Linked DNA regions of Panacibacter microcysteis. The protein of the gene in region 1 interacts with the protein of each later gene in a pairwise test. Links are inferred from orthologs where the notes say so. Each region holds a gene or a part of one and is shown in the gene's direction. Other genes may lie near its edges.

The links.
Region 2: the proteins of I5907_RS04660 (region 1) and I5907_RS06875 interact in binary tests that used the Escherichia coli proteins (3 or more experiments, as listed by UniProt). The link is inferred for Panacibacter microcysteis from one-to-one orthologs.

Annotation. Positions count from the first base shown.
Region 1 is NZ_JADWYR010000001.1:1,157,169-1,172,806, forward strand. Bases 5,870-8,779 are described here. They hold I5907_RS04660 (methionine aminotransferase), read left to right. Parts: upstream 5,870-6,712; coding sequence 6,713-7,846; downstream 7,847-8,779. Other genes in these bases: I5907_RS04655 (nucleotidyltransferase family protein), read left to right, coding at 5,870-6,497; I5907_RS04665 (family 78 glycoside hydrolase catalytic domain), read left to right, coding at 8,046-8,779. Also shown: I5907_RS21985 (hypothetical protein), read left to right, coding at 1-20; I5907_RS04620 (diacylglycerol kinase family protein), read left to right, coding at 397-798; I5907_RS04625 (DUF1361 domain-containing protein), read left to right, coding at 795-1,460; I5907_RS04630 (hypothetical protein), read right to left, coding at 1,462-1,833; I5907_RS04635 (GbsR/MarR family transcriptional regulator), read right to left, coding at 1,901-2,407; I5907_RS04640 (hypothetical protein), read right to left, coding at 2,653-3,048; I5907_RS04645 (helix-turn-helix domain-containing protein), read right to left, coding at 3,158-4,081; I5907_RS04650 (RapZ C-terminal domain-containing protein), read left to right, coding at 4,185-5,630; more of I5907_RS04655, read left to right, coding at 5,781-5,869; more of I5907_RS04665, read left to right, coding at 8,780-10,784; I5907_RS04670 (VOC family protein), read left to right, coding at 10,922-11,341; I5907_RS04675 ((4Fe-4S)-binding protein), read right to left, coding at 11,356-11,802; kdsB (3-deoxy-manno-octulosonate cytidylyltransferase), read right to left, coding at 11,857-12,582; I5907_RS04685 (TolC family protein), read right to left, coding at 12,619-13,917; I5907_RS04690 (efflux RND transporter permease subunit), read right to left, coding at 14,197-15,638. UniProt on the Escherichia coli protein: Shows aminotransferase activity with methionine and histidine as substrates, and to a lesser extent also with phenylalanine.
Region 2 is NZ_JADWYR010000001.1:1,679,639-1,695,336, forward strand. What follows is about bases 10,719-13,688. They hold I5907_RS06875 (cytochrome c oxidase subunit I), read left to right. Parts: upstream 10,719-11,278; coding sequence 11,279-13,099; downstream 13,100-13,688. Other genes in these bases: I5907_RS06870 (cytochrome c oxidase subunit II), read left to right, coding at 10,719-11,217; cyoE (heme o synthase), read left to right, coding at 13,218-13,688. Also shown: I5907_RS06830 (hypothetical protein), read left to right, coding at 1-257; purN (formyltransferase family protein), read right to left, coding at 500-1,099; I5907_RS06840 (c-type cytochrome), read left to right, coding at 1,334-2,590; I5907_RS06845 (TAT-variant-translocated molybdopterin oxidoreductase), read left to right, coding at 2,670-5,777; nrfD (NrfD/PsrC family molybdoenzyme membrane anchor subunit), read left to right, coding at 5,912-7,357; I5907_RS06855 (DUF3341 domain-containing protein), read left to right, coding at 7,502-8,092; I5907_RS06860 (c-type cytochrome), read left to right, coding at 8,119-8,778; I5907_RS06865 (quinol:cytochrome C oxidoreductase), read left to right, coding at 8,808-10,037; more of I5907_RS06870, read left to right, coding at 10,111-10,718; more of cyoE, read left to right, coding at 13,689-14,162; I5907_RS06885 (cytochrome c oxidase subunit 3), read left to right, coding at 14,315-14,890; I5907_RS06890 (cytochrome c oxidase subunit 3), read left to right, coding at 15,128-15,698. UniProt on the Escherichia coli protein: Cytochrome bo(3) ubiquinol oxidase is the terminal enzyme in the aerobic respiratory chain of E.coli that predominates when cells are grown at high aeration.

The DNA of each region.
Region 1 (15,638 bases):
TACCGCAGGAAATGGTGTAAGGCTTTTTTGTAGCCAGGCTGCAGAACAGGTATGAAGCATCCGTTGCGTCGCACTCTTGTACTGCTGAAGCATTGGTGAGCAGGTGCGCAGATCTGCATAGTAACGCAACATGTACTAACAAGTTAAAAATAAGTTTTAACCCGCTAAACTACCTGGAGAACGTTGACTTTGGGGAGAATCAAAGATTATGAGCAACCGGCAGTATGGCCTTGTACGGCTTCAACCCTTTTGCATGGTATATAAAAGCACGTTGTTTGCACCATGCTGCCATAAAAATATGCTGTACAAGAGTGCGACGCAAGGAACGGTGAAGAGTGCTGTACTGCCGGGCTCATAATTATCACTTCACATTTTTAAACAGTTAATAAAAACAACATGATCAAAGACGGCATTCATGTACGGTTTGTAATAACCGGAAAACGAAACACATTTTTAAAAGCATTTGTATATGCGTTTAATGGTATTGTTCATTTTTTTATGTATGACAGAAATGGAAGGTTTCATTTGGGAGCAGCGCTGGCTGCGGTTCTTGGTGGCTTTGCACTCAACATCAGTAATACCGAGTGGCTGATCATTTTGCTGTGCACAGGGCTGGTAATTGCGTTTGAGATGATCAATGCAGCCATTGAAAAGCTATGCGATGTGGTACACAGAGAATTTCATCCTGCCATAAAAATAATCAAAGACATGAGTGCGGGTGCAGTGCTCTGGGTTTCAATTATCAGTTTGCTGGTGGGTACTTTTATTTTCTTTCCTAAAATAATAATATTGTTATGATACGCAGATTAATCAATAAGTTTTCAGGCTTCGAGCAGATGATTTTTGTTTCGATGTGTTTTACGGTAAGTATGGTTGGCTTGCGCTATGCTTACACTGGTGAGAGGCTGTATTTCTTTTATCCGTGGAATCTTTTCCTGGCAACTGTGCCACTGTTATTCAGCAGGCGGCTTACAAAGTTTAAAAGGTTTAATTTCAAAGCGTGTATGATGCTGGGCTGCTGGCTGTTGTTTTTACCCAATGCACCCTATATTATTACAGATATTTTTCACTTTGAGGAAAGGCCGCTCATTCCTTTCTGGTTCGATCTGCTGATTGTTATTTCCGGTGCGTGGAATGGTATTGCACTTTGTATTACTTCATTACTGCAGGTAGAGCGGTTTCTTGTAAAACATATAAGGCCGATGTTTCACCTGCCGCTGACGATATTGCTTATTACGCTATGTAGTTATGGTATTTATCTGGGACGCTACAAGCGTTACAATAGCTGGAACATCATTACCAACCCTGGGGATATTGCACACACCATGCTAAGCCATGTAGCTGAGCCGGTAGAGCATATACAGGCGTGGATGTTTACCGTATCGTTTGCCATGCTGCTTGCGCTCATGTATTTTACGGTAAAGAAAATACCAGGCCTGGTGCGTGTGGAGAAAAGCTGAGTTACTTTAAGATAGAAAGTGGCCTTTTCAGGTATACAAAAGTCTCTTTGTAACATAACCATGTATAGAAAAAAGCCATGAAGGGAGTTACATATTCAACAATGTATATTACGCCTGGTGCTGAATTGAAAAAAAGACTAAGCCCTGCTATTATGTAGCTTATGTTATGATACCACCTTCTTACGGAGCCGCGTTTTATAAAGTAGCCGGACACTTCATGTGCAACCATGCTTACCAGGTGATAAAAACCGGTAATAAACAATGCCGCCAGCAGGTTGAGTTCAAAGCCATCTTTACTGGCAGCAACAAAAAAGAGGAACGTTACCATCAACAACAGCTGCAAAAAAAAGTCCACCTGTTTTATCAACTTCATATACCGTATTATACTTTCAGGAATTGATTTAAAATCTTATGCAAGACTGGTAAACCCGGCTTTGCCTTTATTTAAGGAGCTTTATAAAGTTGCTCCAGAACCAGTTCTCTTCGGCTTTTATAAGCACGTCCATTGATTTCTCTGCCTGGCCGGCAAATTTTTTGAGGTTATCAACGGTTTCGGAAAATGCTTTTACCTCGGGGTTACGCTTGTCTCCTTCTATGTCGCTTAGCTGGTTAAGCACTTTGACCATGGGGTCCAGTTCGCGCTTCTTTCGCTGGTACATAATTTTCGTGGCTACTTTCCAGATGTCTTTTTCTGCAGAGAAGTATTCCTTCCTGTCTCCCGGTACAATTACTTTTTCTACCAGCCCCCATTGTATCAGGTCGCGTATGTTCATATTGGCATTACCACGGCTGATGCTCAGCTCTTCCATGATATCATCCGTGCTCAGCGGTTTGCTGGCTACCAGCAACAGTGAATGTACCTGCGCCATTGTTCTGTTGATGCCCCATTGCGTGGCAAGTACGCCCCAGCTTTGAATGAATTGTTGTTTTGCTTCTGCAAGCTTCATGATGTAAAGCTAAACAGGTTTTCTGAATTTTCAAAAATTATTGAAAGATTATGCATTACTGTTCCGCGGGTTTACCGCTTTGCTATTATTGTTTCAGTGCTGAAGATTTGTGCCACCATAGTGAATGCATATTGAGCCAACAATCATGCACAGATACAAACATGTTACAGTTAATAAACTATGTTGTTTTAAAAAATTTTCTTTGGTTCATGTTATTATTACGAAAACATTTTTAACTTAACAACTTATATATAATTTTTAAAAAATTCCTCTCCCATGGCAAAAGCAAATAAAAAGAAAGCCGCCAAGAAAGCAGCCCCTAAAAAAGCTGCGAAGAAAGCTGCTCCTAAAAAAGTTGCTCCTAAAAAAGCAGCTCCAAAGAAAGCAGCAAAAAAGGCAGCACCTAAAAAAGCAGCAAAGAAGGCAGCGCCTAAAAAAGCTGCTCCCAAAAAAGCAGTAAAGAAGGCCGCTCCTAAAAAGGCTGCCAAAGCAGCGCCTAAAAAAGCAGCTCCTAAAAAGGCAGCAAAAAAGGCGGCTCCAAAGAAAGCAGCAAAAAAAGCGGCTGCTAAAAAAGTAACACCGCCACCAGCGCCGGCACCTGCACCAGAAGTAGTTGAAATGCCGGCAGAATCTACCAGCACTTCTGAAGAGGGTGGAGAAGCAATGCCATCTTAAACTTTTTCTCTATATAAAAAGCCGCAGTAATCACATACTGCGGCTTTTTATTTGGTAGCTATATGGTGCTAATGTTTATCGTAACAAATCACAAGGCTTTAAACCGGTGTGCTTTTTAAAAGCTGCTGAAAAGTGAGAGATAGAAGAGTAACCAAGCAGGGCAGAAACATCTGTAACACTCAATCCTTTTTCATACAACAGGTATTTGGCATGTTCCATACGTTGCTGCTGGTAAAAATCGAAAATCGTTGTACCAAAAATTTCCTTGAAACCCTTCTTCAGGTAACATTCATTCATGGCTACTTTACGGCTCAGTTCCTTTATGGTAATCGGATCACCGATGTGTTGCAGCAGTATTTCCCTTGCCTGGTAAATCCTGTCCCTGCCAGCTTCATCTGCCAGGAACTTACAAGTAAAGCCATCTTCTTTCTCATCAACCAGGCATTCCAGGCTATAAAGCAGTAACTCATGCACCTTGGCATTGACGAAAATATTTTCGAGGCTGCCGCTGTAGCTATGGTTCAGCAAGCCATCCAGGCTCATTCTTTTACGGTTACATACCGGGAAAATCTTTGTAAAGGAATTGGGATGTTTAAACGCAAGCACTTCATCTTTACGGTTACTCAGCTTTACATTATGTACAAACTGGTACAGGAAAGTAGAAGAAAAGTGAAACGAAAAAACATCTATACTATCGTGTTTACCGCTACAGTTATTGGTAGGCGTTTCATTACAATTGGCACAGCTCTTTTCAAAACAGTATTTATTGCCGCTGATGCAAAACCGTAACTCCAGGAAATTATCTTCCGGCCTTTTGGCATTGTAATGATATACCATCATACCCGTATCGTCACTCTTCCACTGGTCCTGCGGGTAATACCGGCGAATAACATATTGAATAGAACCTGGAATGAACTGCTCTTTCATGTGCAATAAATTCATTCCCGGGTCAATTGTATTGCGGTGGGCCACTTTTAATATATCTAATGCCTGTAACATCAACGGCAAAATTAATGTATCTACATTTAATTCCGGTGTTAAGGTTTGTCATGCCCTTGTAAAACAAATAAACCTCTATTTTTACCCCCAAACTTTTTACTTAATGGATGCAATTGTAAACGAGGTTACCAACCTGTTTGAACAACACTTTAACAAGCCCTGCACTGCAATTACCAAACTGCCCCAAAGCGGCAGCGACAGAACCTATTTCCGTGTATATGATGAAAACAACACATACATTGCCACCTATGGCCTCAATATAAAAGAGAACGATACGTTCATTTACTTCAGCCGGCACTTCGAAAGCAAAGACCTCCCTGTACCGCACATATACGCGGTAAATGAAGCAAAAACAATTTACATACAGGAAGACCTGGGAACAAACTCCCTGCTGAATAAACTGGAACAACATGGCCACAACGACCAAGTGTATGGCCTGTTTTGCAAAAGCCTTGATAAGCTTGCCCGCATACAGATCAAAGGGCACGAAGCGCTGGATTATGGCCGTTGTCTCACTGCCAAAGAGTTTGGCAGGCAGGCTATCATGAGCGACCTGCTATACTTTAAATATTATTTCCTGGATACATTGCAGCTTCCTTACGACAAACAGGCTATGCTCGATGATTTTGAAGCCCTTGGCAGCTACCTTACAAAAACGGAGTATAAATATTTTATGTTCCGCGATTTTCAAAGCCGTAATATTATCGTAAACAACGATGAGGTTTTCTTTATCGATTACCAGGGCGGCATGCAGGGTGCATTGCAATACGATGTTGCAAGCCTGCTCTGGCAGGCCAAAGCAGAACTGAGCAACGAGTGGAAAGACAGCCTGCTCAGTTATTACATGGACAGGATCGATGCGTTGCTTGACAAACCTGTAAACAGGCTCATCTTCACCAGCCAGTATAATGGTTACGTGCTTATCAGGCTTTTACAGGTATTGGGCGCATACGGCTTTCGTGGCTTGTTTGAAAGAAAGGCGCACTTCCTTGCCAGTATTCCCCTGGCATTAAAAAACCTCCGGTATTTTATGGCGCACCGGCAAACCGGCATTGCATTGCCTGAGTTTGACCGCATACTACACATTATTGTGGCAGACGACATTGCAGCCCGCTTTAAAACGGTGCAGGCAACTGAACAAACACCGCTTGTTGTAAAGATCAAAAGTTTCTCGTACAAGAAAGGAATACCGGAAGACAACAGCGGCAACGGTGGCGGCTTTGTATTCGATTGTCGCGGATTGCTCAATCCCGGCCGTTTTGCTGAGTACAAAACGTTATCAGGTAAAGACAAACGGGTAATGGATTTCCTGGAACAAAAAACCCGGATGACCACTTTTCTAAACAGTGTTTTCGATCTTGTAGATATCTCGGTTGAAGATTATATCACACGCAACTTTGAGAGCTTGTCTGTAAATTTTGGTTGTACCGGCGGCCAGCATAGAAGCGTGTATGCGGCAGAACAAACAGCCAGGCATCTTAAGAACAAATACAAGGTTAAGATAGAGCTGGAACATTGTAATGAACAAAACTGGGTACGCCCGCAGTAGTGATGAAATGATGTACCCGGCAGCATAACGGGTGGAATCGTTCCTTGCGTCGCACACTTGTACAATAAAACATTATTCAGCAGCTCCGGCGCCATCAGCATACGTAATGGCTGGCTGGCAATACAAATACCCCGCAAATAATTTTAAATAATGAAAGGAATGATATTGGCAGCAGGCCTCGGCACAAGGCTTAAACCATTTACAGATAAACACCCCAAGGCACTGGCTGTTATAAATAATAAAACACTCCTGCAACGTAATATTATGTACCTGCAGCAACACAACATTTACGATGTTGTTGTAAACGTACACCACTTTGCAGACCAGCTAACCGGCATAATAGCGCAACACCAGGGCTGGGGCAGCAATGTTGTAATAAGCGACGAAACAGACGCTGTACTGGAAACAGGCGGCGGTTTAAAAAAAGCAAGACCCTTTTTACAGGATGCGCAAACATTTGTACTGCTAAACTGCGATGTACTTACAGATCTCGACCTTTCAGCAATGATCAGCCTGCACAACGCTCAGCAGCCGCTGGCTACACTGGCAGTTACACGGCGTAAAACCTCCCGCTATTTTTTATTTGACGATCATAAAAGGCTATGTGGCTGGCGCAACGTTAACACCGGTGAAGAAAGAATTGCAAGACCCGCAGAAGTATTGCACCAAAAAGCGTTTAGCGGTATTCATGTGCTAAGCAACCGCATTTTCGATGTTATGCAGCAACAAGGCAAATTCTCTATGGTGGATGTATATCTTTCTCTTGCAGCATCAGAAAGAATACAGGCTTTCGATCATTCAGACAGTAAGTTTATAGACGTTGGTAAGCCCGAAAGCATTCAGCAGGCCGAAGCACTGTTTTTATAATGCCGCTACAAACTTGCAGCCACGCCGCTGACACGCAACGCAGCAGCCGCCATAAAAGTGGAACGCACAAGTGAGTGACACAACAGGTGATGCCATGCAAAACCACAGCTTACCCACAAATACTGCTGCTTTAAATAAACAGCAGGCGATAATTATCAGTTAGTGCTTGCAGCAAAGCGCCTTTGCCTGTACATTTGATCAAATCTTTTGTGTACATGCTATCAAAACTTCCGGATGTTGGTACAACCATTTTTACTGTTATGAGCCAGCTTGCGCTGGAGCACCAGGCAATCAATCTCGGGCAGGGTTTTCCCGATTTTCCCATGAGCAGCGAGCTTACCAATCTTGTAAACAAAGCCATGCAGGACGGGCACAACCAGTATGTACACATGAATGGACTGCCATTGCTTACGCAGCGTATTGCCGCTAAAATTGAGAAACTGTACCACACCGCTGTAGATGCTGCAAGCCAGGTTACAGTTACACCCGGCGGTACGTATGCAATTTACACGGCTCTTACAACCATACTGCATGCAGGCGATGAAGTGATTGTATTTGAGCCGGCTTACGACAGTTATATTCCCAACATAGAGATCAATGGTGCCAAAGCCATAAGAATATCATTACAGTTTCCTGCTTACAACATTCCGTGGCATGAAGTAAGGCAACAGGTTTCTCCACGCACAAAAGCGATCATTATTAACTCGCCACACAACCCTACCGGTGCCGTACTTACTGCTGCTGACATGCAGGAGCTACAGGCAATTGCCGAAGCGCATGATCTCTACATTATAAGCGATGAAGTATATGAGCACCTTGTGTTTGATGGCATAGAACACCAAAGCATACTACGCTATCCTGCATTGCTGCAGCGGGCATTTGTATGCTTTTCGTTTGGCAAAACATACCATTGCACCGGCTGGAAGATCGGTTATTGCGTAAGCGCCCCGGCACTGATGAAAGAGTTTAGAAAAGTACACCAGTTTAATTGTTTCTCCTGCAATGCACCGGTACAATATGCATTGGCGGAGTACCTGTTAAACGAAGATGCATACTTGCAACTCGGTTCGCAAATGCAGCAAAAACGAGACTATCTCAGAACGTTGATGGCGGCTACACCTTTTGAACTGATACCCTCTCACGGAAGTTATTTTGAATGCTACAGCTACGCGGCCATAAGTAATGAAAGCGATAAAGATTTTGTGATGCGCCTAACAAAAGAAAAAGGCGTGGTGGCCATTCCGCTGAGTGCTTTCTACAAAGAGGCTACAGACAATAAGGTGGTGCGTTTCTGTTTTGCAAAAAAAGCTGAAACATTGAAAACAGCCGTTGAAAAACTGATGCACTAAGCAGCTGCACTTCGTGGCATCGCCTGTTGTGTCACTCACTTCTGCGTTCCTCTTTTATGGCAGCTTTGGCGATCAGCAAATAATCCCGTGGCCAAACATTTCATACAACTATATCAGAATGCTTCAATCTGCTATGCTGCACTATGCTTTAGCTTTAGAAGCTAAACTGGTTTAATTTACACGTCTAAAATATGTTGCCGTGAAAAAAAACGCTTTGCTTCTTTTGCTGGCTCTAACCTGTGTGTTCCGGGCGCATGCCTATGTGGCCTTACAGCCTGTAAATCTTACCTGTGAATATATTGAGAACCCGCTGTGTATAGATATTGCGAACCCACGTTTTGCATGGACATTCAACAGCACGGAAAGAAATGCGCTGCAAACGGCTTATGAAATTATTGTAAGTAAAACACCTGCAGACGTTGAGCACGGTAAAGCCACAGAGTGGTCTACAGGAAAGATCGCTTCATCTGACAATATACAAATTGAATATGCAGGTGCCCCTCTTACGTCTTTTACAAAATATTACTGGCGTGTAAGGGTGTACGATCAAAACGGTACAGCATCAGCATGGAGTGCTGTAAACATCTTTGAAACGGCCATGCTTTCACCAGCAGACTGGACGGCAAAATGGATCAGTGATGGCTCCAGGAATCCTGCACGTGACGAAGACCGCTTTAAGGAAGATCGGATGCCACTGTTTAGGAAAACATTTAAAGGCAGTAAAAAAATAATTGCAGCAAAATTATACATAAGCGGGCTGGGTTATTATGAAGCATATTTAAACGGCCGTAAAGTGGGGAACCATGTGCTCGACCCTGGCTTTACCACTTATAAAAAAGAGGTACTGTATGCGGTATATGATGTGACCCCTATGGTACAGCAAGGCATAAACGTTGCAGCAATCGCGCTCGGTGCAGGATGGTGGAACCCTTTACCAATAAAATTCTTCGGCCGCTGGGACCTGCGTGATTACCAGCAGACAGGCAGGCCCTGCGTAAAAGCAGAAGTACATATTACTTACAAAGACGGTTCCGTTGATAAAATCGTTACTGATGAATCGTGGCTTACAGCTCCCGGGCCTGTAACGCACAACAATGTTTACCTCGGTGAAAAATATGACGCCCGCCTGGAGCAGCCCGGCTGGAACACTTTACAGGCTGATAAAACAGCATGGAAGCAGGCTGTGCAGGTGAATGGCCCTGATGGCACATTAAAAGCGCAAATGCAGCCTGCAATACAGGTAACAAAAACGATTAAGCCGGTAAAAATATATGAACAGGGCAAAGACACTTTTATAGTAGATATGGGGCAAAATTTTGCTGGTGTTGTAAGAATACATGTAACCGGTAACGAGGGAGACAAAATTACCATGCGCTTTGGTGAGGATGTATACACGAATGGTTCACTGAATTACATGACATCTGTAATGACACAAATAAAAAAAGGCGCTATCAAGGCCCCACCTGGTGCCCCTGAAACAGCGTGGCAGGAAGACGGCTATATACTGAAGGGAGGAGCGACAGAATCATGGAACCCGCACTTTACTTTTCACGGCTTTCGTTACGTGGAAGTAACAGGCTGGCCCGGTACACCAACCATAGAAAACTTCGAAGGTTTACGCATGAACAGTGCAGTGAATGTAAACGGAACATTCAGTTGTTCGAATGAACAGTTCAACACGTTGCACGAAGTAATACAATGGACATTTCTTAGCAACATATTCAGTGTGCAGTCAGATTGCCCTGCACGTGAAAAAATGGGTTATGGTGCAGATATGGTTGTAAGCTCAAATGCCTTTATCTATAACTACAATATGGCGCAGTTTTATACCAAAGCGGTTACAGATTTTGCCAACGAACAACGGCCAGGTGGTGGCATTACAGAGATTGCGCCATTTACAGGTATTGCAGACAGAGGCTATGGCGATGAGTCCGGGCCAATGGGCTGGCAACTCGGGTTTGCATTCCTGCAAAAACAGCTCTATGATTTTTATGGGGATAAAAGAATCATTGCGCAACATTACAATGCCTTTACCAGGCAAATGCTTTTCTTACAAAAGCAATCTTTTGAAAATCTTTTCTATTGGGATATTGGAGACCATGAAGCACTGGATACAAAACCGGATGCATTCAGCGCTTCCTGCTTTTATTACAACCATGCAAAGCTTGCAGCCGAATTTGCGGGCATACTCGGCAAAACAACAGACAGCATTCAATACGGCGGGCTGGCTGAAGATATTAAAGAGGCAATCGTATACAAATACAATGTTCGCAACACCGGCAGATTCGACAATGCAACACAGAGCGCACAAATACTTGCTCTGTGGTATGATCTTGCGCCAGACAAAAAAGCCGCATTCGATGTATTGATGAAAGAGTTTGAAAGACACCACATGCATGTAAGCACCGGTATCTTCTCCACTAAAATGATGTTTGATGTGCTGAGAACATACAACAGGAACGATATCGCGTATACCATTACTGACCAGCGGGGCTACCCGGGCTGGCTGAACATGATAAACAATGGTGCTACCACCTTGTGGGAAACATGGGCCTACCCCGAAAGCAGCCCGTCTCAAAACCACCCGATGTTTGGCTCTGTTGACGAATGGTTTTATCGCTCACTGCTTGGTATCAATCCTGCATCTCCGGGCTTTAAAACGATCATTATAAAACCTCAGCCTGCTGGTGATCTTAGATGGGCTAAAGGCAGTTATCAATCCATAAGGGGTACTATTACAAGCGAATGGAAAAAAACCGCTGATGCCTTTACTTTAAACGTTACTATTCCTGCCAATACTACCGCACTTGTATATGTGCCCGCAAAGCAAAATGCAGCGGTTAAGGAAAGCGGTATACAGGTAAACATATTGCGTTACGAAGACGGATATGCTGTAATAGAAGCGGGATCGGGTACCTATACCTATACTACACAATAGTGTTTAACAGGCGTGCATGAATTGTCTTTGAAATAGCTTTCATTGGAGTGCCGGTTAAAATGCACTTTTGTAAGCAGTGTATCTTTGGGAGATTTTTTGACACTGTAATACAATGACACGGACAAAAGAAGACGACGATGAGACAAAAACTTAACCTGATTACGCTGGGCGTAAGCGATGTTGAAACAACAGCCCGCTTTTATGAATCGCTTGGCTGGAAAAGATCGGAGCATAGCACAGGAGACCTCGTATTATTTCCTTTGGGTGGCATAACCATGGCGCTATACCCCAGACATTTGCTTGCAGAAGATGCTGCAATAAGTGATGATGCTACAGGTTTTGCGGGCGTAACATTTTCTCTTAACACCAAATCTGAGGAAGAAGTAGATAGTGTACTGCATGAAGTGCAGAGCAAGGGCGCTACGATCGTTAAACCTGCACAGAAAGTATTCTGGGGCGGCTATAGCGGCTATTTTAAAGACCCGGATGGTCACCTGGTAGAAATTGCCTTTAATCCTTTCTGGGAACTTGATAAAGAGGACAATTTAAAGCTTTGATAACACTGCACGTTCTACCCAACAAAACCAGTTTTGCGGTGAGAACCATCGCAAAATGGTTTATTGGCAGATGCGCCACAGCGGCACAATGCAGTATTGCCTTTTTTTGTTTCCTGCCTGCCGTCTGCATACGTAATCACGCAGTCGGTTTGTATCAGCAGTGGCCCATTGGGCAGCACCTGTATGTTGATGACGTTTGCAGCTTCTGAAAGTACAGCACTGTTATTTTCTTCCGGTGCCTGTTCATTATTCATTACATAGCTGAGTGCGCCGCTCGGGCATTTACGCACCTGCTCAATAATTCGTTCAGTTGTAGCACCTTCCATATTTACCCACGGTCTTTTCTTAGGATCAAAAACCTCTATCAACCCTTTGAAACAAATCGTAGAATGCATGCACATTTCTGGTTGCCATATTACGGTTACATCATTATTGGTGTATTTGTGTGTCTTTACGGGCATAACAATTATTTATATCAGGGGTAAATACTAAGCGGCAATTTACGGCTAAAACAGTTACAGGAATTTCGCCGCTCTTTCAAGGTCTTCCGGTGTGTCTATTTCAACACCCATGTAATCCACTACAACCATTTTTAACGGCACTCCATGTTCAAGATAACGAAGACATTCAATTTTTTCAGCCGCCTCCAGTGGTGTCATCGGCCAATGCGTAAAATCGATCAGTGCCTGCTTCCTGAAGGCGTAGACGCCTATATGTTCGTAGTAAGTAATGGGTATTTCTTTGTTGCGCGGGTAAGGTATTACTGACCGGCTGAAGAAAATAGCGTTGTTGTTTTTATCTATCGCAACTTTTACATAGTTGGGGTCTTCAATATACTGCTGCATGGTCAATACCTGCATCAAACTGGCCACCTGCACACCTGCTCCTTTATCGCCTTCAAAAACATCCAGCAATTGCTTTAGTGGTGCCGCTTTTACAAAAGGTTCATCGCCCTGTACATTTACCACTATGTCAACATCCATATCGGCAACTGCTTCTGCAATACGATCGCTGCCGCTTTCGTGTTGCTTCTTACTCATGACTGCTTTACCACCATGTTGTGTAATCTCGTTATAAATAATATCGCTGTCTGTGGCCACGATCACTTCATCAAATAAGCCGGTAGCCAGGGTATTATCATAAGTGTGTCTTATTACCGGTTTATTGCCGAGCTGTTGCATAAGCTTTGCAGGAAATCTTGTAGCCGCATAACGTGCGGGAATAAGCGCAACTTTCTTCATGTAAAAACTTTACTGCAAAGATGCGGATTAACAGGCTTAAAAGCTAAGCTTGTTGCTGAGCCTTTTGAGTTCTATTTCTGCAGACTTTGCTGCAAAGCGCAGGTTGGTTAAACGGTAGGATGTTTCTTCAAAGCTTTGCTGCGCTTCTCTCAGTTCCAGAATGGTGGCCACACGCAGTTCGAATCTTTTTAAAACAAGATCGATCAAAGCCTGTGTAATACGATAGTTTTCTTCTTCTTTCTCCAGTTGCTGCAGCGTGGTTATGTAGGTCTGGTATTGTTTTACTGCGCTGTTTACATAATCATTTACCAGTGCATCTTTTTGCACAGTTGCGCTTTGGGTATTGATCTCTGCCACGCGCTGCTGCCTTTTAAATGCATTGCCATTGTAGATAGGTATAGAAAGGTTAATACCTGCCTGTGGCCCATAACGCTGGTTCAGCAATAACTGCCCCGCAGCATTTTGTGTTCTGCCATATGTATAACCCGCATTCACACTAAGCGTTGGGTAGCGCAGTGCTGCCGTTTCTCTTTCAATCAGCTCATTTATTTCTATCTGCTGGTTGGCTGCAATGATGTCAGGATTGGTGGAAAGGTTGTCCAATATTGCTTCCAGCTTCATGAGTTCACCAACCTTTATAGAATCGTCTACATTAATGGTTGAGTCAGCTTTCAGTGTAAGCACGCGCAACAATTCCGTTTTGGCAATACTTACAGTAAGCTCCTGCGATTCTTTTGCCTGCAACAGCGTGTTGAGATCTATCTGCGCCTGGAAAACATCTGCGTTGTTTGCCAGGCCAACATCCATTCTTGTCTGCAATATTTCCAGGCGCAGTTTGGAGATGGCAATAGATGAATCTATCGTTTGCGAATACTCCTGCTGGCGCACAATGTCGTAGTATTTCGACATCACATTTGCAATGGCAATCTGTACCTGGGCATTCAGTAATTGTTCGCTTTGAGATTCCAGTTGTTCCAGTCTTTTTTTAGTGCTTACAATGCGCATACCGTTGTACAGAACAAAGTTGGCATTAACGCCCACGTTCAATGAATTGCTTGGTGCTGCATTTGCTTTTACAGTACGTGCAGTATCGCCACCCACGAAACGCTGGTTAAGGCTGGAGAGTTGTTCAAGATCAGATGCTGTACCTGTTACCACAGGCAGCCCGCCGGCTACGCCATAACTGTTGAGCGCATCATTTACCGCAACGTTATTTTTTGCAAGCTGAATATCGAAACTGTTTTTTAATGCAATGTTGATGGCTTCTTCAAGCGTAAGCTTTTGCGCATGCGCCTTAAAAGTAAACAACAACAATACAGCGATAATTTTTTTCATTACACGTTATTGAACTCAAATATTTTTTTGTTTACCGGCAACAGCACAAGCATTGAGCTTTTGTTGTGTCACTCACTTGTACGTCCGGTACTACGGGCAGCAAACGAAGCACCTTGCAACGTTCTTTAAACCAAAGTCTGCTGCTTACCTTTTAACACAAGTATACCTGTTTACTCTTTGTTTCTTTGCCTCCCTGCCTTGTCGCTTCCTTGCCCACAGTACAAGAGTGCGACGCAACAGGCGATGCCATGAAAAACAACTGCCTGGCTCCTGAAAAAACTACTCTGTAACCTCGAGCTTTTTTGTTTTGTGAACACCCGAGATAAAGGTATACACAGCAGGAATTACAAACAATGTAAGTATAAGCGAAAACATAATACCGCCCACAATTACAATACCCAATGGTACGCGGCTTGTGGAAGACGCGCCCAGACTAAGCGCAATGGGCAATGCACCAAATGACGTTGCAAGGCTTGTCATTAAAATAGGTCTCAGACGCTGCGTGGCGGCTTCGATTACCGCTTCTATGCGCGGCATGCCATTTTCCCTTTTCTGGTTGGCAAATTCTACAATCAAAATTCCATTTTTCGTTACAAGACCAATCAGCATAATCATACCTATCTGCGAGAATATATTGATTGTTTGCCCGAAGATGTACAGGCTAAGCAATGCACCAGCCAATGCCAGCGGCACCGTAAGCATGATTGTAAAGGGATCGAGAAAACTTTCAAACTGCCCTGCCAGCACCAGGTAAATGAGCATGAGCGCAAGCCCGAATGCAAATGTTGTATTTGATGAGCTTTCTTCATAATCTCTCGAAGGGCCGCTTAACGAGGTCTGGAAACTTTCATCGAGCAATTTACCTGCAATGGCCCGCATGGATTTTACACCATCGCCAATAGTTTTGCCCTCTGCCAGCGATGCAGAGATTGTAGCACTTTTAAAACGGTTGTAATGGTATAACGTTGGCGGGCTGCTGCTTTCGGTTAGGTTTACTACAGCACTCAACGGAATATTTTCTCCGCGGCTGTTGCGCACGTATAGTTTTTCAATATCTGTTGGCTTGTTGCGGTCTGGCCGCTCTACCTGGCCTATTACCTGGTATTGCTTTCCGTTCATGATAAAGTATGCCAGCCTTCTGCCGCTGAATGCTGCCTGCACCGCGCCGGCCACATCTGTAGTGGAAAGACCCAGGTCTTTTGCTTTTACCCGGTCGATGGTAAGCTGCAGTTCGGGCTTATTGAATTTGAGGTTTACATCAATGTTTTCAAAAACAGGATCCTGCCGTGCTGCCTCGAGAAATTTGGGAATAATATCCTGCAGTTTCTGAAAATCGAGGTTTTGCAAAATGAATTGCACCGGTAATGCACCACGCGAACCTATACCTACAGAAATCGTTTGTTCCTGCACGGCAAATATTCTTGCATCATTAAAGCGGGAAAGCTTTTTGGTAAGGTCCTGTGCAATTTCATTCTGGCTTCGTACACGTTCGTCTGCAGGTACCAGCCCCACACGCCCGAAACCACTGTTTGAGCCGCTGCCCCCAAAACCGGGGGTGGCTGCAAAAACGAAACTTCGTTCCGGCACAGAATCGTACAGGAAACTTACTACTTCGTCTGAGATAGACTGCATTTTATCGTAGCTGGTACCTTCCGGTGCCGTCATCTGGAAGCGCACACTGTTGCGGTCTTCCATTGGTGCCAGTTCGCTTTGCAGTTGCG
Region 2 (15,698 bases), 530 kb from region 1 along the record:
CACAGATCATTGCATCCAAACAAACAGGAAGTTTAAATGTAAACGACCCTATGATTGCGCTTATTTTAGAAACGCTCCGGCAGGGCAAAGACCTTAACTGGCCGGTACTATGGTCAACGCTTTCTAAGAAAATGGGTGGTAATGGTTTATTTGATGATTATGTGCCACCACACAAAAACCTCGGCGCCTTGTTTATTATGGCGTATAAAAAATTACAGGAAAGAAAAGAAATACAGTCAGGGCAGGTAATGAAATAAATGATGAGCCCGGCTGCAAAACATGCATGTAACTTTCGTTGCGTCGCACTCTTGTACGCCTGTAACAATGCTGAACAAACGCGGAGACCAGAGCAAAATTTTATCTTTCGATCAAGGCTACGTCAACCTTGTTGCCCGCAGAGCAACACGCCGTATACAATGCTTCGCAAAGCTGCATAACGAACAGAAAGTACAAGTGAGTGACACAACAGGCGATGACCAAAGTACTGCTGCCGGTTACATTATAGTGCCCCGGCATTCTTTTTTTCCATTACAACCTTTTCTACCGTAGCAGGAAAATACTCGTGCTCCAGTGCATGAATTCTTTGTGCAAGCAATGCCGGCGTATCTGATGGATATACAGGGCAGGTGACCTGCAGAATATGATCTCCATGATCATACAGTTCATCTACAAAATGAATGGTAATACCGCTTTGCGTTTCTTTATCTCTTATTACAGCTTCGTGCACAAATGAGCCATACATTCCTTTGCCACCATACTTTGGCAGTAATGCCGGATGTATGTTGATGATATTGCCCTGGTATGCTTTTATAAGCTTTTCCGGGATCTTCCATAAGAACCCTGCAAGCACAATAAAATTAATATTGTAAGCCCTGAGTTCATCAATGTAAGCATTACCCCTGAAGAAAGTTTCCTTTTCTATAGTTAAGAATGGGATGTTATGATCTGCAGCAATTTTTAGCACACCGGCACCAGGTTTATTACAAACTATAAGACTTACCGTTATGCCTGGGTGATGGTTAAAATGCCCGATGATTTTTTTTGCGTTGCTGCCTGCTCCTGATGCAAAGATGGCCAGGTGAACTTTGTTGGATGACACTTTTAAACGATGTTATTTGTGTTTTGAGATATGTAAAGGACGTTTATTAACAGGTAAGTTTATACAAAATGGATAATAAAATTTATGCGCTGATAGTTTTGCTTTACAATATTATAAGTGATGAAAAAGGAGCTTAAAAAAAATTTTATAGCAGTGGGGTTTTGTCAAATTCCTGTCATACTTTTGCGGGCACTCAGGTACATTTTTCCACATCTAGACAACAGAATTGTGAATATGACCCACTATAGAAGCATTATTTCGAAACTAACTTTTGTTGCGGTTCTCTGTTTTTCGGTGCTTTTCAGTAATAATAATTTATTCGCTCAGGATGGTAAGGCGCTTTTTTCGCAAAATTGTGCATCTTGTCATGCTATAGACAAGCAGTTAACTGGTCCTGCATTACGTGGTGTGGAAGATCGTTGGAGCAGCAAGGAGAATTTGCATGCATGGATCAAAAACAGCCAGGCTTTTTTGAAAACCGGAGATCCTTATGCCAATAACCTTTTCAATCAATTCAATAAGATTGCGATGAACTCTTTTCCCGGTCTTTCTGACCAGGATATTGACGCGATACTCGGTTATATAAAGAGTGCACCTGTTCCGGGCCCACAAAAAGAAGGAACTCCGTCTGCAAATCCAAATGATGCAATGGCTGAGGAAGGTGATAACACTTTACTGTTTGGCATACTTACGTTGATTCTTGCAATCGTATCATTTGTATTATTGCAGGTTAACGCTAATCTTAAGAAACTGGCAAGCGATAAAGAAGGTCTGCCTGCGCTGGAGCCGGTGCCTGTTTGGAGAAGCAAAACTTACATCATGTTCGGTACGCTCGTATTATTCATGGTGGGTGGTTACTTTACTGTAAAAGGCGCAATCGGCCTTGGTCGCCAGCAAAACTACGAGCCCGAACAACCTATATTTTACTCTCATAAAGTGCACGCAGGCGTAAACCAGATCAACTGTTTATACTGCCATGGCGGTGCGCAGGACAGCAAGCACGCTAATATACCGTCTGTAAATGTTTGTATGAATTGCCATATGGCCATTAACGAGTATGCCGGAGATCCGTTATACACGGCTGAAGGCAAAGAAATAAACGGAACAGAAGAAATCAAAAAACTGTATTCATATGCGGGTTATGAACCCGGTAAACCATGGGATGCTTCCAAAGCAAAACCTGTTGAATGGGTAAAGATCCACAGTTTGCCTGATCATGTTTATTTCAATCACTCCCAGCACGTTTCTGTGGGCAAGGTTCAATGTCAGACCTGTCATGGAGAAATTACCAAAATGGATGAAGTTAAACAGTTTGCTGAATTGAGCATGGGCTGGTGTATTAACTGTCATCGTTCTACAAAAGTTCAGTTTGCTGATAATGGTTTCTATAGTATATACGAAAAATATCATGATGCGATCAAAAATGGCACAATGGATAGCGTGACTGTAGAAAACATCGGAGGAACTGAGTGTCAGAAATGCCACTATTAGTGGAGAACCCGCACAGGCGGTTAATAACTAAACTTTTTTATTCAATCATATAAAAGTCCCACTGTGGGATTTAGGGCATATGAGTAACAACAAGTATTGGCAAAGTTTCGGCGAGTTCAATAATTCAGAAGCATATCAAAAGGCTGGACAGGATGAATTCAAGGAAGAGCTTCCTTTTGAAGCCGCTGAAGGCAAATCTTTTATGCATGCTGAAGCTCCGCGAAGAGATTTCCTGAAATATTTAGGGTTTAGCACCGCTGCCGCTGCATTAGCTGCAAGTTGTGATATACCGGTAAAGAAAGCAATTCCTTTTGCCAATAAGCCTGAAGATATTATTCCGGGTGTAGCAAACTACTATGCTACTACTTATGTGCAGGATGGTGATGCGGTAAGTATTCTTGCCAAGGTAAGAGACGGCAGGCCGATCAAAGTAGAAGGTAATGATCTCTCCCCTATAACAAATGGCGGTACATCTGCCCGGGTGCAGGCCTCTGTACTTGATTTATATGATACAGCACGTTTAAGATTTCCAACCATTGATAAAAAGGAAGTAACGCTTGAAGCAATAGACAAAGCTTTAGCAGGTGCTATAGGTGGATTGGGCGGAGCGCCGGTGGTGTTACTTACAGGTACCATTAATTCACCGTCTACGCTTGCTGTTATCAGCGAATTCCTGGCAAAATATCCGGGAAGCAGGCATGTCGTATATGATGCTGTTTCTTACAGTGGCATGTTACTCGCCAACGAAGCAACTTATGGTAAGAGAGCCATACCTGCTTATCGCTTTGATAATGCGAAGACAATTGTAAGTATAGGAGCAGACTTTTTAGGTACATGGTTATCACCTATTGAGTTCTCTAATCAATATGTTAAGGGCAAGAAACTGAACGAGAAAAGCCCTGAAATGAGTAAACATATTCATTTTGAAACAGTTGCCAGCCTTACCGGTTCAAATGCTGATGAAAGATTTTTGCACAGGCCATCTGAAACTGCTGCCGTTGCTGCCGCTTTGTTAAGTGCAGTAAATGGTCAGGGTGCAACGGCTGTAAGTGATCCAAAACTTAAGGCAGGTATTGAAGAAGCCGGCAAATTGTTGGCAGCAGGAAAAGGCTCAGCCCTGGTTGTTTGCGGAAGCAATGACGTAAACACGCAAATCATCGTGAATGCCATTAACGAAGCAATTGGCGCAAACGGTACAACAATCGACTGGTCTGTTACAAACAATTCGAAAGCGGGAATTGATGCCGACTTCGCAAAGCTTGTTGAAGACATGAATGCGGGTGCCGTAGGAGCGTTGCTTATTCACGGAGCCAACCCGGCATACACATGGTTTGATACAGCAAAAGTTAAAAGCGGTATTGCAAAAGTGAAGGTGGCCGTTTCTTTTAATCCTAAACAGGACGAAACTACCCTGCTTTGTAAATATGTTATTCCTGATAATCATTTCCTGGAAAGCTGGGGAGATGCAGAACCTAAAACAGGTTACTTTTCCTTTATGCAACCTACCATTCATCCGTTATTCAAAACACGCCAGTGGCAGGATAACCTTTTGAAATGGAGTGGTAACACAGTTGATTACGCAGGCTATGTAAAAAATTACTGGGGTACAAAACTTGGTGGTGAAACTGCCTGGGATAAAGCTTTGCAGGATGGCGTAGTAAACCCTTCTCAATCTGCAATAGCAGGTGGCACATTCAATAGCACACCAGTAGCAGCAGCTATAGGCGCTGCCGGTAATAAAAAAGGCGGCGGTGTTGAACTCGTGCTTTATGAAAAAGTGGGTATCGGTGTAAATGGTGCAACAAACCCATGGTTACAGGAGATGCCTGACCCGATAACGAGGGCTACCTGGGATAACTACCTGGTAATTTCACCGGCCAAAGCAAAGACTTTACTGGATATTGATCTTAATAATGGCGGTCAGTCAGACTCGTATGAAGTTCACCCTGAAAAAAAGGTTGTTACAGTTAGTGCGAATGGCAAGTCAGTAAGCCTTCCCGTTTTGATTATACCTGGCACACATCCTGAAACAGTAGGTATTGCAATTGGTTATGGAAGAAATGCGGAAATGGGCAAAACTTCTGATAAAGTTGGTCAGAATGTATTTCCTTTTGCAAGTCTTGTAAATGGTACAGTTAACTACACCATCGCTGCGGTAGACCTTAAGCTTACCGGAGACACTTATAAAATTGCGCAGACACAAACACATGGTTCTTACGATACCAGCCAGGGTAAACGTGTGGAAGTAATGAAAGAACTTACGCTGGCTGAATTTAAAGCGCACCCGGATGAAATACTCGAAGAGCGTGAAGCAGAGTTAAAACCATTTGGCGGTGTTGAAAATTTTGAAAAGGAAGGTACGATATACCCTTACTACGAAAAACCAGGTGTAAAATGGGGGATGAGTGTTGATCTTAACTCCTGTACCGGTTGCGGTGCCTGCGTGGTAGCATGTAATGCTGAAAACAACATACCTGTAGTTGGAAAGAGTGAAGTTGCACGCTTTCATGATATGCACTGGATGCGTATTGACCGGTACTACAGCGGAGACCTTGAAAACCCAAATGTGGTGTTTCAGCCAATGCTTTGCCAGCACTGCGACAATGCACCATGCGAGAATGTTTGCCCGGTTGCAGCAACCAACCATAGCAGCGAAGGTCTAAACCAGATGACTTATAACCGTTGTATTGGTACAAGGTATTGCGCCAACAACTGTCCTTATAAAGTACGCCGTTTTAACTGGGCTGATTATACCGGCGCTGACAGTTTCCCTAATAACCAGGATCAAAAAATTGTTGGTCATCTTGATGATGTTGTTCATGTAATGAATGATGATCTTACAAGAATGGTGCTTAACCCGGATGTGACGGTACGCAGCCGCGGTGTGATTGAGAAATGCTCATTCTGCGTACAACGTTTGCAGGATGGTAAACTGAAAGCTAAAAAAGCGAGCAGGCCACTGGAAGACAGCGACATAAAAACTGCCTGCCAGCAAAGCTGCCCTACCAATGCAATTGTTTTTGGTAATGTGAACAGTGGCGTGAGTATGATAGCCAAAACAAGAAAAGAAAATTCCAAGCGTACATTCTACGTAATTGAGCAGGTACATACTTTACCGAATGTTAACTACCTGGCAAAAGTTCGTAATAAAAAAGCTGAAGAAGCAGCTGCACATCACGAAGGATAATGAAAGCGCATCGTTTGCTGAGTAGCGGACAAAGCGTTGCAGTGAGTGACACAACGGAAGCTGAAAAGAGATAGTTAGTTGATTACATAAAATTCTCTTCCTGAAAAAGAGAAAGAATAAAATAACCAGATCAAATGAGTCTTAAGTACGAATCGCAATTAAGGGAACCGCTGGTGTATGGCACTAAAGATTATCACCAGGTTACAGAAGATATCTGCAGGCCTATTGAAGCAAAACCAAGTAAGCTTTGGTATATAGGTTTCTTTATCTCTGTTGCATTGCTCTTATTTGGTGTTTATGCAATCTACAGCGAGGTTACCTACGGTGTTGGTCAGTGGAACCTTAATAAGACTGTTGGCTGGGGTTGGGATATTACCAACTTCGTTTGGTGGGTTGGTATTGGTCACGCCGGTACGCTGATCTCGGCTATCCTTCTGCTTTGGAGACAGGGCTGGAGAACGGGCGTGAACCGTGCTGCGGAAGCGATGACGATCTTTGCCGTTATGTGCGCCGGGCAGTTCCCGATATGGCACATGGGCCGTGTTTGGATGGCGTTCTTTGTAATGCCTTATCCTAATACCCGCGGTCCGTTGTGGGTTAACTTTAATTCGCCGTTGTTGTGGGACGTATTTGCGATATCGACCTACTTCACTGTTTCCTTACTTTTCTGGTACAGCGGTCTGTTGCCGGATTTTGCTACCGTACGCGACAGGGCCAAAACAAAACTTCGTAAAAAATTATATGGTATAGCAGCCTTTGGCTGGACTGGTTCTACCAAACACTGGCAACGTCATGAGTCACTTTCACTGGTGCTTGCAGGTTTGAGTACACCACTGGTACTTTCGGTTCACACGATCGTATCTTTTGACTTTGCTACTTCGGTTATACCGGGTTGGCACACAACTATCTTCCCTCCTTACTTTGTTGCCGGTGCAATCTTCTCGGGCTTTGCGATGGTGCAGACCCTTATGCTCATCTTGCGTAAAGTATACTCACTCGAAGATTATATTACCCTTGGGCACATAGAAGCTATGAACAAGGTTATTGTACTAACCGGCTCAATAGTAGGATGTGCTTATTTAACCGAATTGTTTATGGGTTGGTACAGCCAGAACAAATATGAAGGTTATACATTCTGGTACAGCCGTGCAAATCTGTTCAGTCCCTACGGATGGAGTTACTGGGGTATGATGGCATGTAACGTAATCAGCCCACAGATATTCTGGTTCCGTAAAATGAGAAGAAACCTGTTCGTAACATTCTTCATGAGTATTATTGTAAACATCGGTATGTGGTTTGAGCGTTTTGTAATCATTGTAACATCACTTTATCGTGATTACCTGCCTTCAAGCTGGTCTGTTTACTACAGCCCTACTATTTGGGAGATCGGGTTTTATGCGGGTACATTCGGTTTGTTCTTTACCTGTTTTTTCCTGTTCTCAAAATATTTCCCGGTTATCGCAATTGCTGAGATCAAATCAATTCTTAAAACAACCGGGGAAAGTTATAAAGACACAGTTACACCGGTTGAAGAGAAACCACTGGAAGAGTTCGTGCACACATATGCGCATGCGCATTAAAAAATTTGTTCTTTAAATACCGGCATTTGAATCACGGATGAGGCACCTGTTGCGTCGCAATCCGTTCATCGTTCAGCACATTGATGATCAGATCCGGGTAGCAATAACGAATGCTGGCACAAGCAGCATAAAGCAAAAACCACTATGGCACAAAAGAAATTTGTAGTAGGTTGTTTTAAAGATGAAGATGTTTTATTCCCGGCGGTAAAGAAAGTAAGAGTTGCGGGATATAAAATTCATGATGTTTATACACCTTTCCCGGTGCATGGCCTTGATCATGCAATGGGTTTAAGAGAGACAAGTCTTCATACAGCCGGATTTATTTATGGTATTACCGGTACTTCGACAGCGCTTGGCTGCATAAGCTGGATTCTGGCAAAAGACTGGCCGTTGAATATTGGTGGTAAACCCCATTTTGCTTTGCCCGCCTGGATACCCATTATGTTTGAACTTACCGTTCTTTTCGCTGCTGTTGGAATGGTGCTTACATTTTGTTATCTCTGCCAGTTAGCACCTTTCCTGAAAAAGCATACGTTTCATGCAAGAGCCACAGATGATACTTTTGTTATGGTAATTGAGTGCACCGCAAAAACAAACGTAGAAGATCTGAAAGGTTTTCTTGCAAGTGCAGGCGCACAGGAAATAAGTGTGCAGGATGCAGAAGCAGGTTGGTGGTTAGGTACATACGATAAAGACCAGCAGCTAATTAAAGAAAAAGAAGTAAGCATCGCATAATTAGAAACGCATTGAAATACCTGAAGATGAAAAAAATATCTGTTATAGTTTTTGTTACATCAGGAATAGTTTTAGCGGCTTGCAGTGATGTAAGGCGTGATCCCGGTACGATTTACATGCCTGATATGGCATATAGCCGTGCCTACGAAACTTACGCTGAACGCGATTCCGCTATTTTTTCCACCAATGAAAAACGTACAGACGATAAAATATTTTATAATAACCAGCCTGTAGCTGGTACTATAGCAAGAGGAGAAGAAATACCTTTTTCACTGGCAAAAGATGCAGCCGGCGATACAACAAATTATATTGCTTCAAAAGCTGTAACTAATCCTTTGCCTGCCTTGAATGATGCACAGATGAAAGAGGCAGAGCGTCAGTACCTGATTAACTGTGGTATCTGCCATGGCGCCAAATTAGACGGTAACGGACCGCTGTATAAAGACGGTGCTGGTCCTTATCCTGCAAAACCCGCAACGTTGGTAGGAGATGCTAAATATGAGGCAATGCCTGAGGGACAAATGTTTTATTCAGTAACGTATGGAAAAAACCTGATGGGAAGTTATGCTTCGCAGTTAAACAGGGATCAGCGCTGGGCCATCATACACTATATTAAGGCAAAACAGGCAAAAAATGCACCGGCTGCAAAACCGGCTGCAGACAGTACGGTATCAGCAAAAAAATAAAAGTTTAACCTGAGATAAAAGGAAATACAATGGCTTCATTTAGAGCACAATTCGAACTGCCTTCAAAAACAAGAACCTGGTCGCTTGCACTCATTGCAATCGGTGCCGTGGCGTTGATAGCAGGTCTGGTTACCAAGGGTTTTAGCAGCGATGAGCATGAGAAATCGGTTTTTTGGGCTACACTCATGTATAACAGCATCTTTTTTACGCTTATTTGTAATGCAAGTATGTTTTTCATATGTGCAACTACTCTAGCAATGGGAGGCTGGCAAATGGTGTTTCGCAGAGTTCCTGAAGCTATATCAAAAGCCGTAATCGTTTTGGGATCTATTACATGGCTCGTATTGTTTTACATTGTTGTAATTGATCACAATCATCATATTTATCACTGGCTGGATGAAAGTGCGAAAGTTGATCCGATTTTAAAAGGAAAACTGGGATTTCTGAATCCCACATTCTTCCTTATATGGACAACCCTTGCAATTGGCTTATGGATTCTGTTGGGTGCAAGAATGAGAAAACTAAGCAGTGAAGCTGACGGAGGACCTATGGATCCGGAAACTGGTAAAAGTTATATCTGGAGAAATACAGTAACAGGCTCCCTGTTCATCGTTTGGTTTGCGCTTACGGTAGCGTCTACAATACCATGGTTATGGCTTATGAGTCTTGATGCACACTGGTATTCTACTATGTATAGCTGGTACACATTCGCAAGCTCTTTTGTAAGCGGTATGGCTTTGATTGCGCTCTGGGTTATTTTTCTAAAAAACAAGGGATACCTTGAGTATACAAATCAGGAGCACCTGCATGATATTGGTAAATTCATGTTTGCTTTTTCTATTTTTTGGACGTACCTGTGGTTTTCTCAATACATGCTAATTTGGTATGGCAACATTTCTGAGGAAACAGTATATTTTAAACATCGGGTACAGGGGCCGTACAAAGGAATATTTTTCCTTAATCTTATAATCAATTTCGTTTGTCCGTTGTTAATATTAATGAAGCGATCTACTAAACGCAATTATACATTGGTTACCTTTATGGCGGTGCTAATTATATTTGGTCACTGGGTAGATTTCTTCCAGATGGTAATGGGAAGTGTGTCTAAAGATCATGTTTCATTAAGCTGGTTAGATTTTGGAATTGCTGCTTTCTTTGTTGGCCTGGTGATATTACTTGTCTCTGGTGAGCTGGCTAAGAAGCCACTACTCTCAAAATATCATCCTTTTCTTAAAGAAAGCATCATACACCATACATAATATTGTACAATTGCCTTTAAGAGGCAATGGATACGAAGAGACCATATTACACGATTGATTTAATAAAATAACTATGTCATTCATTTTTGTAATAGCCGTTATTGTTTTTGTGTTCCTGATTATATTTCAGATAGCTAAGGCTAGTGAGTATGTTGCTGTACTGAAAGGAGATGATCGCGCAAGAAAAGAAAACAATAAGATCAACGGTTTTTTTATGATCGCGTTTCTTATTGCTGGCCTGATAGGAGTTTACTGGTGTAATGAAATATTGGTAGACAAGACTTTACTAGTGCAGGAGTCTGCAAGTGTTCAGGGCGAGAAGGTAGATGAGATGCTTTGGGTTACCTTAATTATCACCGGTATTGTATTCGTACTTACACAGATCGTATTGTTCTGGTTTGCTTACAGGTACCAGGAAAGTGATAAAAGAAAATCATTCTTTTTTCCGCACAATAATACAATGGAAATTGTCTGGACAGTTGTACCGGCTATTGCTTTAACTGTTCTTGTGGTGATAGGTCTTCGCAACTGGTTCTCTTTTACAGGAGATGCACCTAAAAATGCTATGGAAGTTGAAGTTACAGGAAAGCAATTTGGTTGGATTTTCAGGTATAAAGGTGATGACGGTGTTTTTGGTAAAAAATATTTTCGAATGATTGATCCGGCTACCAACTCGCTTGGTTTGAACTGGCATGACAGTACAGGCATCAACGTTAAAGATGATCCAAGTACGCATGACGATATTGTTACTGAGCAGACCATGTACGTTGTAAAAAACAAGCCTGTAAAATTGATTATTGGCTCCAGGGACGTGGTGCATGATGTTGGCCTGCCTCAGTTTCGTCTAAAGATGGATGCTGTTCCGGGAACGCCGACAACACTTTGGTTCACCCCAAAATACACGACTAAAGAGATGAAACAGAAGACAGGTAACCCGGATTTCCAATATGAGATCAGCTGTGACCAGATGTGTGGAAACGGGCACTATTCTATGAAAGGTGTGATAGAGGTTGTTAGCCAGGCAGAGTATGACGAATGGATGGCCAAGCAAAAGCCTGCTTTCTATGCTGCTTTCCCCGAACAAGATCCTTCTAATATTAAGCCTGCGACTACACCTGCAGACAGCACAAAGGCTGCAGCAGCAAAAGTTTCAACAGTTATTCCTGAAAAGAAAGGTTAATGGGTAAGGGAGTTTTCAATTAACGCGATTGTTACACAAATAAGAATAAAGAACTGAGATTATGAGTACTGAAGTTGTTCTAGATCCTCACCACGGAGCGGTAACTCACCATGATACTCATCATGGAGATCATCATGAACACCATCATCATGAGACGTTTATAACAAAATATGTGTTTAGCCAGGACCATAAAATGATCGGTAAACAATTTTTGATTACCGGCATGTTTTGGGGAGTGATGGGTGGCTTAATGTCAGTGCTGTTTCGTTTGCAATTAGGATATCCTGATGCCACATTTCCATGGTTAGAAGATATTCTGGGTAAATGGGCAAAGGGCGGTCATATAACCCCGGAAGCATATTATGCTTTGGTAACCATACACGGTACTGTACTTGTATTTTTTGTATTGACTGCCGGACTTAGCGGAACATTCGCAAACCTGCTTATACCATTGCAGGTAGGCGCAAGAGACATGGCATCGCCTATGATGAATATGCTTAGCTACTGGTTTTTCTTTGCAGCGAGTGTTGTAATGTTATCGTCGATATTTGTAGAGACAGGTCCTTTTAGCGGTGGCTGGACCGCATACCCGCCTTTGAGTGCATTGGGAGATGCATCGCCGGGATCTAAGACCGGTATGGATTTGTGGATAATGGCGATGGCTTTGTTCGTTGTTTCGTCATTGCTGGGGGGCCTGAACTATATTGCCACCATTCTGAATATGCGTACAAAAGGCATGAGTATGACGCGATTGCCTCTTACTATCTGGGCACTCTTTTTTACAGCAGTATTAGGGGTACTTTCATTCCCTGTTTTGTTTTCTGGTTTTATCCTGCTGATATTCGACAGAAATTTCGGTACAAGCTTTTATTTATCTGATATATTTATAAACGGCGTTGGTGCTTTGCCAAACGAGGGCGGCAGTGCCATTCTTTACCAGCACTTGTTCTGGTTTCTTGGTCACCCCGAGGTTTATATTATCTTGTTGCCGGCTATGGGAATGGTTTCGGAAATATTGGCAACAAACTCAAGAAAGCCAATCTTCGGATATATGGCGATGGTGGGATCATTGTTTGCCATTACCATCCTGGCATTTCTAGTATGGGCGCACCACATGTTTGTAACGGGGCTCAATCCATTCTTAGGATCAATATTCGTACTACTTACACTGTTGATTGCTGTACCGTCAGCCATTAAAGTATTCAACTGGCTAACTACATTGTGGCGGGGCAATATCAGGTTTACACCGGGTATGCTATTTGCAATTGGTTTTGTTAGCTTGTTTATTTCAGGTGGTTTAACGGGTATCTGGCTGGGGAATTCAGCATTGGATATACATCTTCACGATACTTATTTTGTGATCGCTCACTTTCACATTGTAATGGGTGTGGCAAGTATGTTTGGTATGTTTGCCGGCATATACCATTGGTTCCCGAAAATGTATGGCCGCTATTTGAACAATAACCTTGCTTACATACACTTTTGGCTTACAATGATTGGTGCTTACCTGATCTTCTGGCCTATGCACTATGAAGGATTAGCTGGTATGCCGCGTCGTTACTATGACTACAGTGTATGGGAAAGTTTCAAGCAGTTTGCCGAACTGAACAGGTTTATCAGTACAGTAGCTATGATCGTATTTGCCGTACAGTTGTTGTTTCTGTTTAATTTCTTCTACTCAATTTTCAAGGGAAGAAAAGTTACTACAACTAATCCATGGGGCTCAACAACACTTGAATGGACTACACCAATCAATCCGGGTCACGGTAACTGGGTTGGTGAAATTCCTGAAGTGCACCGCTGGGCTTACGACTATGGTAAAGATGGTAAAGATTTTATATCGCAGGTTACACCTGTTGGGGCTGATGAAAGTTCACATTAATAGCTCTGCTCTTTATACAGTAATGAATTACTAATGATAATTGAAAATGCCCTGAATTTCAGGGCATTTTTATCAGTTAACTAAAAGATGAATGGACAGCTTCCACTCTTCACATATAATGAACAAATCGCTTAAATCTTCCACCTCTTTCTCATTAGCCTCGAAGGTGAAGGATTATTTTCAGCTTATTAAATTCACACTAAGCTTTACAGTGGTTTTTTCATGCGTTATATGCTACCTGTTGGCGCCAAATATTGTAGATTTTGATTTAAAGATGATTGTGCTGCTGTTCGTAGCCGGAATGCTTGTAACAGGAAGTGCTAATGCCATAAACCAGGCTTCTGAAAAAGATACAGACGCTTTAATGAAACGCACTGGTAAGAGACCTGTAGCAAATGGCAGAATGAGCCAGAGAGAAGCATATACATTTGCTCTTATAGCTGGTATAGTTGGTGTTTTCCTGATGTACCAATATTTTAATACGGCATCCGCCCTATTATCAGCATTCAGTCTTTTTTTATACTCATACATCTATACCCCGCTGAAAAAAGTTAGCTCTGTTTCTGTATTGGTTGGTGCTTTCCCCGGCGCTATCCCTTGTTTAATTGGCTGGGTTGCTGCAACAAATGCTTTCAGTCCTTTTGCCATTGTCGAAGGCACATCCATTTCTAATGCCGCGGGGTGGGCATTGTTTGGTATACAATTTCTTTGGCAGTTTCCCCATTTCTGGGCAATTGCGTGGGTTGCGCATAATGATTACGACAGGGCCGGGTTTAAATTGCTGCCAGGTGGGAATGAACCAACAAGAAGCACAGCATTACAGGCAATTGCATACGCGGTTATGATGGTTCCACTAGGGTTATTACCTTTTTATTTTGGTATAACAGGTACGGTCAGTATGTGGATCGTTATTGCGGCAAACGTATTCATAGTTGCACAGTGTGTGCGCTTGTATATAGATATGGATGTAAAAGCTGCAAGACGTGTAATGTTTAGCAGTTATATTTATTTGCCGGTGGTTTTTCTTGCATTACTGGCCGATAAAATTCCTGTTTCAGGTTAGTGGTAGAGAATTTTACATGAAGAGACGAACGTTTTTGAAAAACAATTAGGCTATGCAGTATCGTTGCTGCGTAGTGATCATACAGTACAAGTGAGTGACACAACAGGCGCTAAATGCTTGTATAACAGCTTGTAAACAAACAATAAATCGTGATGATGACAACAGTGAGTAATCAAAGAAGCAGGATACACCCACACAAGTTTACGCTATGGGTGGCAATGGGCAGCATTGTAATGATGTTTGCCGGCTTAACCAGTGCCTACATTGTTAGAAGAAACCAGGCCAACTGGCTGGAATTTTCTTTGCCCGCCGTGTTCTGGTATTCTACAGCAGTAATATTGGTAAGCAGCTTAACCATGCATCTTGCGCTTAAATCATTTAAGGCAAGGCAAATGCAACGCTACAGGCAGTTTATAACAGTTACTGCCATATTAGGTGTGCTATTTGCAGCATTACAATTCCAGGGCTTTACTTACCTTGGTGCGCATGGTGTAAAACTTATCGGTGAGGGCAGTAACCCGGCAGCATCATTCCTGGCTATTATTACAGGGCTGCACGTGCTGCACGTTTTAGGAGGAGTAATTGCCATATTGGTCATTTTTATAAGGGCATTCAGTGCTCGGTTAAAAAGCTACAATGCCGTACCAATCGAGATTGTAAGCACGTACTGGCACTTTGTTGATATTCTATGGATTTATCTTTTTATCTTTTTCAGCATCACGCATTAACATGCAGGAAATAATGATATGAGCCCGGCTTTACAATATGTATGATACTGCTGTTGCGTCGCACACTGCAACTGCAACAATACTAATCAACAGGGTTCGCAAGGGTAAGACAATGTTCAGTACATAAACGGGGTCATAACGATAAAAATATATGAGTGGGTCAATAAAAAACTTATTATTTTATATACTCGTTTAACGGGTAGCCAATAAATTTGCAAACGAAATTTAAACAGTAACATGTCTACAACAACTGCAACTGCGCCAACGAAATACTGGAGTGGCGGTAAAAGTCCCTTCAATGTTGAGTATGGTAAATTAATGATGTGGTATTTTTTAATGAGTGATGCCTTTACATTCGGGGCATTTCTTATTGCTTATGGCACAACAAGATTTGCAACTACCGGCTGGCCCGATCCCAATGAAGTATTCCAGTCTTTCCCCGGACTGGGTTCGGGGTATCCGCTGCTCTTTGTGAGTTTGATGACCTTCATCCTCATCATTAGCTCGGTTACAATGGTACTTGCTGTACATGCAGGACATAACATGGATAAGAAAGGGGTGGTTAAAAACCTTGTCTGGACGATTATCGGTGGCCTGGCTTTCTTAAGTTGCCAGGCCTGGGAGTGGACACACTTACACCACGAAGGCGCATGGTGGGGTCAAAATCCTTTTCCAAATGCAGATGGCACGCTTTCTACTACCAACTTTACAAACTTCTTTTTTACAATAACCGGTTTCCATGGTTTCCACGTTTTCTCGGGTGTGGTAATCAACGTTATTATGCTAATAATGACGTTGAACGATAAAT